Regions from separate parts of the Mesorhizobium sp. M0045 genome, predicted to be linked through region 1. Evidence: predicted binding sites of a transcription regulator. Region 1 holds the regulator's gene; each other region holds the start of a gene.
The links. Region 1 encodes PhoB, which activates phosphate uptake and scavenging genes when phosphate is short. Its sites were predicted from a motif close to TGTCATNNANCTGTCAT; they were not measured.
Positions count from the first base shown of each region.

Region 1 (4,880 bases):
TGCGGCCTCGTCGGTCTTCCAGCGCTCTTCCTGGAAGTTCGACCAGGAAACGCCGATGACCTTGTCTTTCGCCTGCGCCACCGACGCCAGCGCCAGCGTCATGGCGACACCCGCCAGAATGGCGGTCGTGAATCTCTTCATCATATCCTCCCTGCGCCGCGTACGGCGTGACTAATTGCTCAACGACCAGCTTGGAAGCTCTAATTTTTTCGAGCCTCGAAAAAATACTGGCCCGATCTCCGGCTGCTGTCAACATCGATTGTGATGGATTTTGATGACTCTGCGAGTTTTTTCGAGCGTCGGAATAAACGATGACAGCGCCACCTGCATCTGACACTATTTGCCGCATCTGACACTATTTGTCGGACATTACCGACGGCTTCCGGTTCATGAGCGGCCGCGGCAACCGGGAGGAAAGCAAAACGATGTCGGTCGGAATCCGCCACGACGATTTGCGCCGGCGCAACCGGGCGATGGTGATCTCGGCGGTGCGCCGGGCCGGCCAGCCATCGCGTACGGAGATCGCAGCCACCACCGGCCTCAGTCATTCAACCATATCGGCGATCTCCTCCGACCTGATACGGGAAGGCATCCTCGCCGAGAGCAAGGCAAGTGAGCCCGTTTCGTTGAAACGCGGTCGTCCGCAGGTCGGCCTCGCCCTCAACCCGGAAGCGGCGGCGGTGCTGACCGTGGTGTTGTCGCTGAATTTCCTGTCGGCCGCCATTATCGACTATGCGGGACAGGTGGTCGCCGAGGAACAGCGCCGGCTGGACACGCTGACCATGCCGCGCGACGAACTGATCCGCGAATGCAGGGCCATCGTCCGGCGCCGGCTTGAGGACCCAGACCTTGACGTCCGCAGTGTCGCCCGCATCGCCCTGGCGATTCAGGGCATTACCGACTCCCCTGCACGCGCCATGCTGTGGTCGCCGATCACGCCGCAGACCGACATCGCCTTTGCCGACATGCTGGAGGACGAATTCGGTATCCCGGCCACGGTGGAGAACGACTGCAATATGATGGCGGTGGCTTTGCGCTGGCGCGATCCGGATCGCTATCGCGACGACTTCATCGCCATCCTGCTTTCGCATGGCATCGGTATGGGGCTTGTGCTGAAGGGCGAACTGTTCACCGGGACGCATTCCTCGGGCGGCGAATTTGGCCACATGATCCATCGTCCGGGCGGAGCGCTCTGCCGTTGCGGGCGGCGCGGCTGCGTCGAAGCCTATGCCGGCAACTATGCCATCTGGCGCAACGCCAGGCAGATGAGCGAAGACAGCGAACCTATCGCCGACGTCAGCGACGCCGACATGCGCGCTCTGGCGGCCCGCGCGCGCGAGAAGGATGGGCCGGAACGCGAGGCCTACCGCAAGGCCGGCGAAGCGCTGGGTTTCGGTCTCGGCTCGCTGTTCGCGCTGATCGATCCAGCACCGGTCGCGATGGTCGGCGCCAGTGCCGCTGCCTTCGATCTGATCGAGCCGGCCTTGCGCAAGGCCATCGCCCAGACCGCCGGTGGCCAGCATTCGGGCTCGATCTCCTTCGACACCGAGCCAAACGAATTGCCGCTGATCCGCGAAGGCTGCGCGATGCGGGCGTTAAGCTTCGTCGACCAGGAGATTTTCGCGCCGGGCGCGCAAATGAGGCCCGGCGTCAGAAGGAACGTCGCCTGACCAGGCGGGTCAATCTTCCCTGATCGCATAGCCGGCGCCGCGGATGGTGCGGATGACATCCGGCATGCGGCCGTTATTGACGGCTTTGCGCAGCCGCCCGACATGCACGTCGACGGTGCGTTCGTCGATATAGATCGTCTCGCCCCAGACATTATCGAGCAACTGGCTACGCGAGAAGACGCGGCCCGGATGCCGCATCATGAACTCGAGCAGCCGGAATTCGGTCGGCCCGAGCCGGATCTCGCTCTTCTTGCGATAAACCCGGTGCGATTCGCGATCGAGCACGATGTCGCCGACCTTCAGCACGCTGGACAGCACTTCCGGCTTGGCGCGCCGCAGCAGCGCCTTGACCCTGGCCATGAATTCCGGTGTCGAAAACGGTTTGACCAGATAGTCGTCGGCGCCGGTCGAAAGACCGCGCACCCGGTCGCTCTCCTCGCCGCGCGCGGTCAGCATGATGATCGGCAGCCGCTCGGTTTCGGGGCGCACGCGCAACCTGCGGCAGAGCTCGATGCCGGAAACCGCCGGTATCATCCAGTCGAGCACCAGAAGGTCGGGCACATTTTCCTGCAAACGGATCTCGGCTTCGTCGCCGCGTGTCACCACCTCGACCTGGTAGCCTTCGGATTCGAGATTGTAGCGGAGCAGCACGCCCAACGGCTCCTCGTCCTCCACCACCATTATGCGTGGTGCGATCATCGGCTGGGCACCCCCATCATGTCACCGGTGCAGGCATTGTCGTTTCGTCCTGCTTCGGACGATTGACCGGCAATTGCTCGCCGGTCAGCACATAATACGCATTTTCGGCGATGTTGGTGACATGGTCGCCGATCCGCTCGAGATTCTTGGCGCAGAACAGCAGATGCGTGCAAGCGGTGATGTTGCGCGGATCTTCCATCATGTAGGTCAACAGCTCGCGGAACACCGACGTGTATTTGACGTCGATGCGCTCGTCGGCGGCGCGCAGCTTGGCCAACGCGGCCGCATCGCCTGCAGCATATTCCTCGATGACGCCCTGCACCTGGATGAGCACTAGCTGCGCCATCGCATCGATGGAATGCGATAGGTCGCGCGGCGTGACGCTGAGGCCGACCGCGCTCACACGCTTGGCGATGTTCTTGGCAAGGTCGCCGATGCGTTCGAGGTCGCCGGCCATGCGGATCGCTCCGACGACATGGCGCAGATCGTGAGCCATTGGCTGGCGCTTGGCGATCAGGGTGATGGCGCGATCGTCCAGTTCGCGTTGACGCGCATCCATGATGGCGTCGTCGGAGACGACGCGTTGCGCCAGCACGTTGTCGGAATTCAACAGGGCCTTGGTCGCCCCGCCGACCATCGAACCGGCGAGGTCGGCCATGTCGCGGATCAGCTTGCTGATCTGCTCGAGATCCTCGTCGAAAGAAGCGACTGTGTGTTCGCCCATGGTCCTGTCCTCATATGCATGATCGGAACGGCTCAGCCGAAGCGGCCGGTGATGTAGTCCTGCGTGCGCTTCTCGCGGGGCGACGTGAATATCTTCTCGGTCCGGTCGAACTCGACCAGTTCACCCAGATACATGAAGGCGGTCTGGCGCGACACGCGCGCCGCTTGCTGCATGTTGTGGGTGACGATGACGATCGTGTAGTCGGCTTGCAGCTCGTCGATCAGTTCCTCGATCTTGGCCGTCGACAGCGGGTCGAGGGCCGAAGCCGGTTCGTCGAGCAGAATGACTTCCGGCTTCACTGCCACGGTGCGGGCAATGCAGAGCCGCTGCTGCTGGCCGCCGGACAGGCTCAAGCCGCTGGCGTTTAGCTTGTCCTTGACCTCGCTCCACAGCGCGGCCCGCTTCAACGCTTGCTCGACGCGGCCGTCCATCTCGGACTTGCCGAGATTCTCGTAGAGCCTGACGCCGAAGGCGATGTTCTCATAGATCGACATCGGGAACGGCGTCGGCTTCTGGAATACCATGCCGATCTTTGTCCTGAGGAGGTTGAGATCCTGCGACCGGTCGAGAATGTTCTTGCCGTCAAGCAGCACCTGCCCCTCGGCGGTCTGTTTCGGGTAGAGCTCGTAGATGCGGTTGAAGACGCGCAGCAGCGTCGATTTCCCGCAACCCGAAGGGCCGATGAAGGCCGTGACGCTGCGCTCGGGCAGCGACAGGCTGATGTCCTTCAGCGCCTTGCTCTGGCCGTAGTAGAAGTTGAGGTTCTTGACCTCGATCTTCGTCTTCTCGGTGACCGTTTCGGTCATCGTCATGTCTGGGGACAACATCTGTGTCATCTGTCCTCTCTGCGTCCGGTAAGGCTGCGGGCGAGGATGCTCAAGCCCAGAACCGTCAGGGTGATTATGAGTGCGCCGGTCCACGCCAGTTGCTGCCATTCCTCGTAAGGGCTGAGAGCGAACTGGAAGATGGTCACCGGCAGGCTGGCCATCGGCGCGTTGATATTGCTGCTCCAGAACTGGTTGTTGAGCGCGGTGAAGAGCAGCGGCGCCGTCTCGCCGGAAATGCGTGCTATCGCCAGCAATATGCCGGTGACGATGCCGGACAATGCGGCGCGGTAGGCGACCGAACGGATCACCACCCAGCGTGGTGCGCCGATCGCGGCACCGGCTTCACGCAACGCGTTCGGCACCAGGTTGAGCATGTCTTCAGTGGTGCGCACGACCACCGGAATGACCAGGATGGCAAGCGCCACGGCGCCGGCAATGGCCGAGAAATGTCCCATTGGCCGCACCATCAATTCATAGACGAACAAGCCGATGATGATCGACGGCGCCGACAACAGGATGTCGTTGATGAAGCGGACGACGGTAGTGATGCGCGAAAAGCGTCCATACTCGGCCATGTAGGTTCCCGCCAGCACGCCGATCGGCGTGCCGACGACAACGGCGATGATCGTCATCAGCAGGCTGCCCGCGATGGCATTGAGCAGGCCGCCGGCCTCGCCCGGTGGTGGCGTCATCTCGGTGAAGACCGCGAACGAAAGCCCGGCTGTGCCCTTGTAGACCAACGCACCGAGGATGAGCGCCAGCCAGGCAAGCCCGATGCCGGCGGCGACGACGCAAAGCGCCATCATCACCGAATTCCTGGCTTTGCGGCGGCTGTGGAGCGATGAGGATGTCGACATCGGTCAGGCTCCCGTACGGGCGTCGATCCGCATCAGCATATAGCGGGCGGCGGCAAGGATCAGGAAGGTGATGACGAACAGGATCAGGCCGAGCGCGACCAGC
Region 1 is NZ_JAMYUY010000003.1:135,902-140,781, reverse strand. Features, by position in the region: gene xylF (D-xylose ABC transporter substrate-binding protein) at 1-141, opposite strand, end outside; gene NKJ72_RS05630 (ROK family protein) at 426-1,670, shown strand; gene phoB (phosphate regulon transcriptional regulator PhoB) at 1,680-2,369, opposite strand; gene phoU (phosphate signaling complex protein PhoU) at 2,386-3,093, opposite strand; gene pstB (phosphate ABC transporter ATP-binding protein PstB) at 3,126-3,929, opposite strand; gene pstA (phosphate ABC transporter permease PstA) at 3,926-4,777, opposite strand; gene pstC (phosphate ABC transporter permease subunit PstC) at 4,781-4,880, opposite strand, start outside.

Region 2 (4,880 bases), on a different contig from region 1:
CTCGGCGACGCGCTGGTTGTCGCGGAACGAGCCGGACTGTTTCAGGAGCTGGTCGACGAGGGTGGTTTTTCCATGGTCGACGTGCGCGATGATCGCGATATTGCGGATTTTCATGTTTTGGTCTCGGGAGCGTTGCAGGCAGCAGGCCAAAAGGCGCTGCCTCTTTCGGTTGGGCGGCTCATACAGGGTTTTTCGCAATTGCGAAAGAGGAGGCGAGCCACCAAATAAAGTCACCAAATCTTAAATGTCTTGGTGTGAAGTGGAATTATTAACCAAGGCGGAACCTTTCGTGATCCGGACAGTTCGAATTTCATGATCGAGACAGGCATCAAACTCCGGCCGATTTTGGCATGTACCGCGCTCGCCGTCCTCCTCGCGGCAAGCGCGGCGCAATCGGCCGCGCCGTCCAAGGAGACGCGGTCTGCTCTGCCGTCCGACAAGCGCTCGGCAGAGCAGCTTTTTGCCGATGCTCCGGACGGCGTCGACCCGGTGGTGACCGGACCGGTCAGCACCGCCTTCAAGCAAAGGCAAAAAAACGCCGGATGCGACAGCGCCGTCTGGCCCAAGATTCCCGTCGTCTGCTATCCCGATTGATGCACATCCACCTTCGGGGTGGTCCTAAAAGGCAATCTCACGCCGACCGCACCGGATCGAGCGTGACCTTGTAGAGCTCGCTGTCGTCGCGATCCATCAGCCGCACCGTCAACTGCTCGGTGGCTCCATCGATGTCGACGAGCCCGAAGAACTGCAGGCCGGCCGACGGCGGCAGGTTCTGACCCTGTTCGGCGGTCGGTGCCTTGATGAACCTCAGCTCCGGGCCGAAAGTCATGTCGAAAGCATTCGGTCCGAACGTGCCGGCGTGGATCGGACCCGAAACGAATTCCCAGAACGGATTGAAGTCCTGGAACTGCGCCTTGTCCGGATTGTAATAATGCGCGGCTGTGTAATGCACGTCTGCGGTTAGCCAGACGGTATTGCTGATCCCCGCGTTCTTCATATAGCGAAGGAGGTCGGCAATTTCCAGCTCGCGCCCCTTGGCCGGGCCATTGTCGCCATTGCTGATTGCCTCAGCCCCGACCTTCTTGGTGCCGTCGTTCCAGACGACGAGGCCGAGCGGCATGTCGGCGGCGATGATTTTCCAGGTTGCATTGGAATTCGCCAGCTCGCGCTTCAGCCATTTCGTCTGTTGTTCGCCGAGGGTGCGCGATTGCGGCGTCATCGTCTCCTGCATATTCGGACCGTTGGGGCCGCGATAGGAACGCATGTCGAGGAAGAACACGTCGAGCAGCGGCCCATAGGCGATTTTGCGGTAGACACGGCCGGGCTCCGACGGCTCGTAGCGGATCGTCGTCATTTCGTGGAAGGCGCGCGCCGCGCGTGCCGCCAGTACATGGATGGATTTTTCGGTGTAGCGGTCGTCGGCGCTCAGATCCTTCGAATCCGACCAGTTGTTCACCACCTCGTGGTCGTCCCACTGGTAGAACGTCGGGCAGATGGCGTTCAGCGCCAGCACGTTCCTGTCCATCAAATTGTATTTCCACTGACCCCGGTATTCGTCCAGCGTCTCGGCAACCTTGCGTTTTTCGTCGATCAGCACGGTGTTCTTCCACTTGCCGCCGCCGGGCAGGTCGATCTCGTCCTTCATCGCGCCATCGGCATAGATCGTATCGCCCGAATGCAGGAAGAAGTCCGGCGTGTGCTTGGCGATCGTGGCGTAGGTCTTCATGCCGGTGTCGTCGATGCCCCAGCCCTGGCCGGCGGTGTCGCCCGACCAAGCGAAACGAATGTCGCGCTTCGAGGCAGGTGCCGTGCGGAAGCGGCCGACGATCGGCTCGGAAACGGCGTTGATATCGGAAAGATCGGCCGCGACCATGCGGTAGAAGATGTCCTGGTCGGAGGCGAGATCGGTAAGCAGCCGCTTCACCGTATAGTCGCTGGCCGGCGAGCTATCGAGCGGCGCCAGGCGGACGGCATTGGCGAAGCTCTCCGTCGACGACACTTCGAACATGACGCGCGACGGCCGGTCCGTGCGCGCCCAGACCATGCCGCTGGTCGCGTCGACGTCGCCGGATTGGATCCCGTGGGTAAAGGCCGGGCGCTGATTGGCGCGCGAGTAATAGGGAAGCGCGAGGCCCGACGCGCCGACCAGGCCAACGGCGCTGGCCGACGTGACGAAAGCGCGCCGCGTCATCGAAATCTTGTTCATGGCTGTCTCCTGGATGGCGTTGAACGTCGCCGCCAAGCTCCAGCTTCAATGTTTCAGGCACATTTCGAAACGATGAAGGTTTGATAACAGTGAACAGGCGGGCGATCTCCCCCTCAAGGGGGGAGATTAGCACTCAACTGTCGCACCCTAAGCCGCCTGCGGTTCCGGCTCGAAGGCCGGGCGGCTGGTGTTGATCAGCAGCGAGATGCAGGCGGCGGCTATTGCCGTCATACCGGCGATCAGGAAGGCAAGCTCGTAATTGCCTTGCAGCTCGCGCATGGTGCCGCCGAAGAAGGCCGCTGTCGCGGCGCCAACCTGATGGCCGGCGACGATCCAGCCGAAGACGATCGGTCCGCTGCGGTCGCCGAACGCCTCGTTGGAAAGCCTCAGCGTCGGCGGCACCGTGGCGATCCAGTCCAGTCCGTAAAACACGGCGAAGATGATCAGGCTGGTTGCCGAAAAGCCGGAATAGGGCAGATAGATCAACGACAGGCCGCGGATGCCGTAATAGACGCCGAGCAGCTTGCGCGGGTCGAAACGGTCGGTGAGCCAGCCCGATAGCGTCGTGCCGATCAGGTCGAAAATGCCCATCATCGACAGCAGGCCGGCGGCTTGCACTTCGCCTATGCCCATGTCGCCGCAAAAGGCGATCAGGTGCGTGCCGACCAGCCCGTTGGTGGTGAAGCCGCAGACGAAGAAAGTGGCGAACAGATACCAGAACACCCGCGTGCCGGCGGCGCGGCGCAGCGTGCTCAGCGTATGCGAAAGGAAATTGCCTTGCGCGGCTGGCGGCGCCGGCGGCACGTCGTCGGCATCGGCGCCATAGCGGACCATGCCGATCGAGGCCGGGCGCTCCGGCACCAGCATATAGACCAGCGGCACCAGGCAGGCGGTGGCCACTGCAATGGCGATGGCGACCGGCTTCCAGCCGCCTGACTGGGCGAGCGAGGCGAGCAACGGCAGGAAGACCAGCAGCCCGGTGGCGCTGGACGCCGACATCAGTCCCATCACCAGGCCGCGATTGGTCTTGAACCAGCGGTTGACGATGGTTGCGCCGAGCACGGTGGCGACGGCGCCCGAGCTGACGCCGGAAAACACGCCCCAGGTGAGGAGCAGATGCCACGGCTTGGTCATCAACAGGCTGAGCGCGGTCGATCCCGACATCAAAAGCAGCGCGGCAAGCAAAGTGCGGCGCAGCCCAATCCGCTCCATCAGCGCCGCGGCAAACGGCCCGGTCAGGCCATAGAGGAAGATGCCAGTGGCAGCGGCCAGCGAGACGACGTCGCGCCGCCAGCCGAAACTGTTCTCCAGCGGCAGCATCATGACTGCCGGCGCCGAACGCAGGCCCGCTGCGATCAGCAGGCAAAGGAAGATGACGGCGACCACGACGAAAGCGTAGCGCTGGCCAAACGGGCGGGATTGAGCTATCATGTTACTGACCGGTACGTTGCAGGAGCGCGAAACATACGTACCGACCGGTAACATTGTCAACCAGCTAATCGGTACACCAGACATGAAAAGCATTGAACCAACGATCAAGGCGAATGACGCATCGCCGCCTCGCGCCGCCGAACGGATTCTCCAGGTGGCGCGCGACCTGTTTTACCGGCAAGGCATCAGGGCGATCGGGGTCGACGAGATCGTGCGGCGTGCCGGCGTCACCAAGCCCAGCCTTTACCGCAGCTTTCCGTCCAAGGATGAGCTGGCCGCATCCTATCTTCGGCACTATGACCTCGAATTTTGGGAGCGCTTCGACGAGGCGGTGAATGCCCATCCCGGCGATCCGCGCGCGCAGATCGTCGCCTTCCTGACGCGTGTCGGCAAGCGTACGCAGAAGCCCGACTATCGCGGCTGCGGCATGACCAATGCCGCGGTCGAATATCCGGAACATGGCCATCCGGCCCGCGTCGTGAGCGAGGCCAACAAGCAGGAATTGCGCCGGCGCCTGCGTGCCATGGCGGCAGAGATGGGCGCCGGCGACGCCGACACGCTGGGGGACGGGCTGCTGCTCCTGATCGAGGGCGCCTATATCAGCGGCCAGCTGTTCGGTGTCGGCGGGCCGGCGCAGTCGGTCGCCCGCAACGCCGACCTTCTGATCGAGGCAAGCTTGAAGAAATAGCGTACCGTTTACCAGATCACTGTGAGCAGCCTGAGTTCGTCTAGGCTGCTGCTAGATTTGACGGTACGCTGCGGCAGCCCGAACGGAGTTGTCCGCCATGCGCGCTCTTTTGATCCCGCTTGCCTTCGCCGGCTTCTGCAATGCCGCCCGGGCTGGCGACATATCCAGCGTCTATACCGATCTCGTCTGGGAGAAGGACTGCGTGACGTATGCCCAGGCGGAGGAAGGCGACGGCGACTGGGCCGACCTCGCCTGTTCGGGTTATGGCGGCTACCCGGTGATGGTTTCCTACGACGACGCGCGGGAATCGCTGTTCTACGGCTTTCCACCCGGCGATATGACCACGGTCTGGGAAAGCTTTTCCGGCCTCAACTCGGCTGGACCTAAAGTCGAGTGGCGGATCGAAACCAACGGCAAAACCACCATTCCGTTCGCCGCCATTCATCGTCGCTCGATCAGCGATACCGAGGGCGAGAACAAGTCGACGGAAGTGTTGATCGTCGCCAAGGTTGCCCAGCCTGACACCCACGAAGGCTGCACGATCGGCCTTGTGCT
Region 2 is NZ_JAMYUY010000017.1:2,501-7,380, reverse strand. Features, by position in the region: gene typA (translational GTPase TypA) at 1-114, opposite strand, end outside; gene NKJ72_RS23085 (hypothetical protein) at 313-594, shown strand; gene NKJ72_RS23080 (alkaline phosphatase D family protein) at 632-2,206, opposite strand; gene NKJ72_RS23075 (MFS transporter) at 2,354-3,637, opposite strand; gene NKJ72_RS23070 (TetR/AcrR family transcriptional regulator) at 3,720-4,325, shown strand; gene NKJ72_RS23065 (hypothetical protein) at 4,423-4,880, shown strand, end outside.
Region 2: a site for PhoB is predicted at 2,279-2,295, ahead of NKJ72_RS23080 (alkaline phosphatase D family protein). Genes of this name have one in related genera too.

Region 3 (4,880 bases), on a different contig from region 1:
CTCGCCGATCAGCTCGACCCCGGCCTCTTCAAGGGCCTGGATGACCTTCATCAGCGTATCGACCACGCCCCGGACCACGCCGTCGCTCGCTTCCATGCGCTGAATGGTTGGAAGCGAAACCCCGGCGCGCTCGGCGAGGGTCTTCTGATCGATGCCGGCCAGCGCCCTCGCGGCACGCATCTGCGCGGCAGTGATCATCGGTCAAAACCCCGTCTGAGTTCTGCAGTATCACGTATAATACCTTCATAATGATGGGTCAAACATCATCTTGCATATGTGAAACATGCAATAGTCTTTGCCAGCCGGTGCGCTGGCATGCTACAAACCTCGACATCGTTAGGCGGGACATCCATTGCGGTACCGATTTCACAAGTACGACCTTAAAAAGGATGAGCAGGTGAAGACATTCAAAGCGTTGGCGACCTCGACAGTCTTGCTGTCGATGGTTTTCCTGCTGGCAGGCTGCGGACATGGCCTGATCAACAGGCTGATTTGAAGTAGTCCGGCCGACGTCAGGTGCCGTCGGCCCGCCCTAGCCATCGCTGCAGCAATCGTGCCGCCAGCCAGCACAGCATCGCCCAGGCAAAGCCGGCGCACCAGCCGGCCAGCACGTCGGACGGCCAGTGGACGCCGAGATAAATGCGGCTGATGCCGACCACCACCGTCGTCAGCACCGCCAGCACGAGTACATAGATCTTCGTTGTACGCCCGGGCAAAAACCGTGCCGCCATGCTGCCCAGCGTCAAATACGTCACCGCCGACAGCATGGCGTGGCCGCTCGGAAACGAAAGCGATGCCACATCGGCGAGATGCGAGACCAGATCGGGGCGCGGCCGGTCGATATCGAATTTCAGCACGCTTGACAGGAGCTGGCCGCCCGCCACCGCGACGAACATGAGAAGCGCCGCGCCTGGCCTGCGGATAAGGAGCAGATAGACGATCATTGCTGCCGTGATCAGCACCAGCACGCTGGCGCTGCCAAGGCTGGTGACGTCGCGCATCGCTCCTTCCAGCCACGCCGGTCCGATCGGATTGTCGGGCTGGCCGGCCTTGCGGAAGGCAAGCAGGATTTCGGTGTCGAAGGCATGCGGCGTGGTCGCCCGCGCCAGCTCCATCAGTTCTTCGAACCCCCACAGCCCGCCGGCAATGACCAGCCCGGCCAGCAGAACCGGGAACTCCAGCCAGTTGCGCAGTCTGCTTGCAATCTTCTTCATCGGCCCGATCGCAGCTACAGCCTTTGCAGATAGGGCCCGAGCGTGATCAGCGCCACAGCTGCGATGGCAAGCACAATGCCGGTTGCCTGCAAGGCATTGACGCGCTCGCCGAAGAAGACCAGCGCCACCACATTCACCGACACCAGCTGGATCACCGCCGACAGGCTGAACGACACCGACATGCCGAATTCACGGATCAGCCTCAGCATGATCAGATTGCCCAGCGAATAGAGCGCCAACGTCAGCACGATCTTGCCGAGGCTCGGCGCCAGCCCCCACTGTTTTGCGGCCATCGCCGCCAGCAGGAAGATCACCGTCGAAACGCAGAGCTGCCCAAGTCCCCAGAAACTCACTTTTGTTCCTCCCGATGCGGTCCCTACGCGCCTGCCGCAGCTCTTGTTTCCGAAGCGCCGGTCGCGGTCAAGCGGGGCTGATGTTGGATACGAAATCGCAGGTGGCAATTAGCCGGCATGTCATCAAACTGTGACCTGCCGGTAATACCGGATTGGCCAAGCAACACGCTCCAGCAATCCATCCAGCCAGAGGCAGGCCCCCATGACTGAACAGCGCTCGACCGAACATCGCACCCCTGACGCCCATTTCCGCACCAGTCTGCTCGAGGAAAACGATGGGCCAGGAGCCAATCCCACCGACAACCGCACCATGGGTGAGATCATCGCCGCGCGGTTCTCGCGCCGCGGCTTCCTCAAGGGCTCGCTTGCCGTCTCGGCCATAGCCGCTACCGTCAGCCCGCTGGCGCTGATCGCCGCCGACAACGCCCGCGCCGCCGAAGGCTCCGCCTTCGCTTTCGACGAACTCGAGGCCGGCATCGACGACAAGCATCACGTCGCACCTGGCTATGACGCCGACGTGCTGCTGCGCTGGGGCGATCCGCTGTTCGCCGATTCGCCGGAATTCGATCCGACAAAACAGTCGGCGGAAGCCCAGGCCAGACAATTCGGCTACAACAACGACTATGTCGGTTATATCCCGATCGGCGGCTCGGCCGAGCACGGCCTGCTGGTCGTCAACCACGAATACACCAATCCGCATCTGATGTTCCCGGGCCTCGTCACCATCGTCGATGGCAAAGCCAAGCAGGCGCCCCTCAGCAAGGAGCAAGTCGATGTCGAGATGGCCGCGCATGGCGGCACCATTGTCGAGATCCGCAAAGAAGCCGGCAAATGGCAGGTCGTGCGCGACGGCAAGCTCAACCGCCGCATCACCTCCAATACCAAGATGGCACTGTCTGGCCCCGTCGCCGGCCACGACCGCGTCAAGACCAGCACCGACCCGAGCGGCACGAAGGTCATCGGCACCCTCAACAACTGCGCCGGCGGCGTCACGCCGTGGGGCACCTATGTCATGGCCGAGGAGAACATCCACGGCTATTTCTCGGGCGACCTGCCGCAGGGCCATAACGAGGCGGCCAATTACAAGCGCCTCGGCATTCCCGAAGGCGCCTATGAATGGGCGGCGCATCACGACCGTTTCGATATCGGCAAGGAGCCGAACGAGCCGAACCGCTTCGGCTGGATCGTCGAGGTCGACGTCCAGGATCCGACGTCGGTGCCGAGGAAGCGCACCGCCATGGGCCGCTTCAAGCATGAGGGCGCAGAATCGATCGTCGCCAAGGATGGCCGTGTCGTCTTCTACCTCGGCGACGACGAGCGTTTCGACTATGTCTATAAGTTCGTCACCACAGGCAAGTTCAATCCGGACGATCGCGCCGCCAACATGAATTTGCTCGACGACGGCACCTTGCATGTCGCCAAGTTCGCCGAGGACGGTTCGATCGAATGGCTGCCGATCGTCTTCGGCCAGGGGCCGCTGGGGGCGGAAAACGGCTTTGCCAGCCAGGCCGACGTGCTGATCGAGACGCGCCGTGCCGCCGACCTGCTTGGCGCCACCAAGATGGACCGCCCGGAAGACATCCAGCCCAATGCCGCCAATGGCAAGGTCTATGTCATGCTGACCAACAATTCGAAGCGCAAGGCCGACCAGGTCGACGCCGCCAATCCGCGCGCCGAAAACGCCTTTGGCCATATCATTGAGATCGTCGAGGATGGCGGTGATTTCGCTGCGACCAAGGGCAAGTGGGAAATCCTGCTGAAATGCGGCGATCCCGCCGTGGCCGAAATCGGCGCCACCTTCTCCACCGCAACCACTGCCAATGGCTGGTTCGGCATGCCGGACAATTGCGCGGTCGATTCGGCCGGCCGCCTCTGGGTTGCTACCGACGGCCAGGGCCCGAAGGCCACAGGCCGCACCGACGGCCTGTGGGCGGTCGACACGGAAGGCCCGGCGCGGGCGACCTCAAAGCTGTTTTTCCGTGTGCCGATCGGCGCCGAAATGTGTGGTCCCCTGTTTGCGCCGGACGACCAGACTGCTTTCGTTGCCGTCCAGCATCCAGGCGACGGTGGCGAGGACTGGGAGGCTTTTGGGCGTCCCTCCTATTATGAGGATTTGTCGACCCGCTGGCCTGACTTCAAGCCGGACATGCCGGTGCGCCCGGCGGTCGTTGCCATCACCAGGCAAGGCGGCGGCAAGATCGCGGTCTGAGACGCAGGAAGGCCTTGCAGTCTCGAGGAAGGATTTCGACCATACGAAATCCTTCCTTTCCTGATACGGGATGCATCCATGCTGCGCATCATGCGCCGACCAATCATTCGGTGCGCTGAACCACGGCCACATTCATTGTGCTTCGCAACCTGAAGCCAATGGACTCGTATAGTCTGATGGCCGTGGCGTTGCTGGCATAGGCGTGGAGATAGGGAACTTCGCCGCGCGCCATTATCCGGTTTGCCACGAACAGGGACAGCAGCTTGCCTAGGCCACCGCCGCGAAATTCCGGATGTGAGCACACCCCGCTGAGTTCGGTATAGCCAGGTTGCTTCATGCGCTCGCCGGCCATTGCCACAAGTCTGCCCTCGATTTTCACGCCCCAAAAATCGCCCAGGCTCAGGGCTTCGAGCGTGAATGGGCCAGGCTTGGTGAGCAATGCCAGGGCGAGCATCTCAGCCGCATCGTCTCGGGTCAGACGTTGCACACGTTGGTCAGACACGGTTTGCAACGGCCGCTCGGCAATCATTTGAACCCCGGCTGCGGTGGAAGTCGCAAAAAGCCCCGCGGGCAGAGCAATGGCGTCCGACTGAAGCAGGATGACACTCTCGCCCGCGGAGACAAGCTGTTCGAGCGCCCGCAGGCTTTCGGCGTCGTCGGCGCCAGTGGCGGCGAACGGAACGATCGACGGCCGATACCGCCTGGCGAGGTCATTACCTTGTGCGAACGCCCGATGTCGCGTCTGAAGCGCGCTCCAGATAGGGCGGTCGAGCAGGTGTCTCATTACGCCGCGGCCTCCGGATTTTTCACTCGACGGTCGAGAGGAGCCGCGGCTAGACCGTCCTCGATGGCGGTCAGCTGCTCAAGAAGCGGCCCCGAAAGATCCGCGCACAAATCCGCAACGGCGTTTTCGATGCGCGGCCAGACCTCGCGCTTTGCGACATCGACCAGCCGCCGGCCGTCCCGAGTGAGAGAGACAATCCTGCGCCGCTGGTCATCGGTCGACGGACTAACCTCGAGCAATCCCAATCCGGCCAGAAGCGAGACGCTTCGCGTTATACCTGGCTGCGCGATGCCAAGCGATTGCGCCAGTTCCCCGACAGG
Region 3 is NZ_JAMYUY010000005.1:96,877-101,756, forward strand. Features, by position in the region: gene NKJ72_RS09915 (helix-turn-helix domain-containing protein) at 1-198, opposite strand, end outside; gene NKJ72_RS09920 (phosphatase PAP2 family protein) at 513-1,214, opposite strand; gene NKJ72_RS09925 (hypothetical protein) at 1,229-1,567, opposite strand; gene NKJ72_RS09930 (PhoX family protein) at 1,770-3,776, shown strand; gene NKJ72_RS09935 (GNAT family N-acetyltransferase) at 3,880-4,560, opposite strand; gene NKJ72_RS09940 (MarR family winged helix-turn-helix transcriptional regulator) at 4,560-4,880, opposite strand, start outside.
Region 3: a site for PhoB is predicted at 1,686-1,702, ahead of NKJ72_RS09930 (PhoX family protein). Genes of this name have one in related genera too.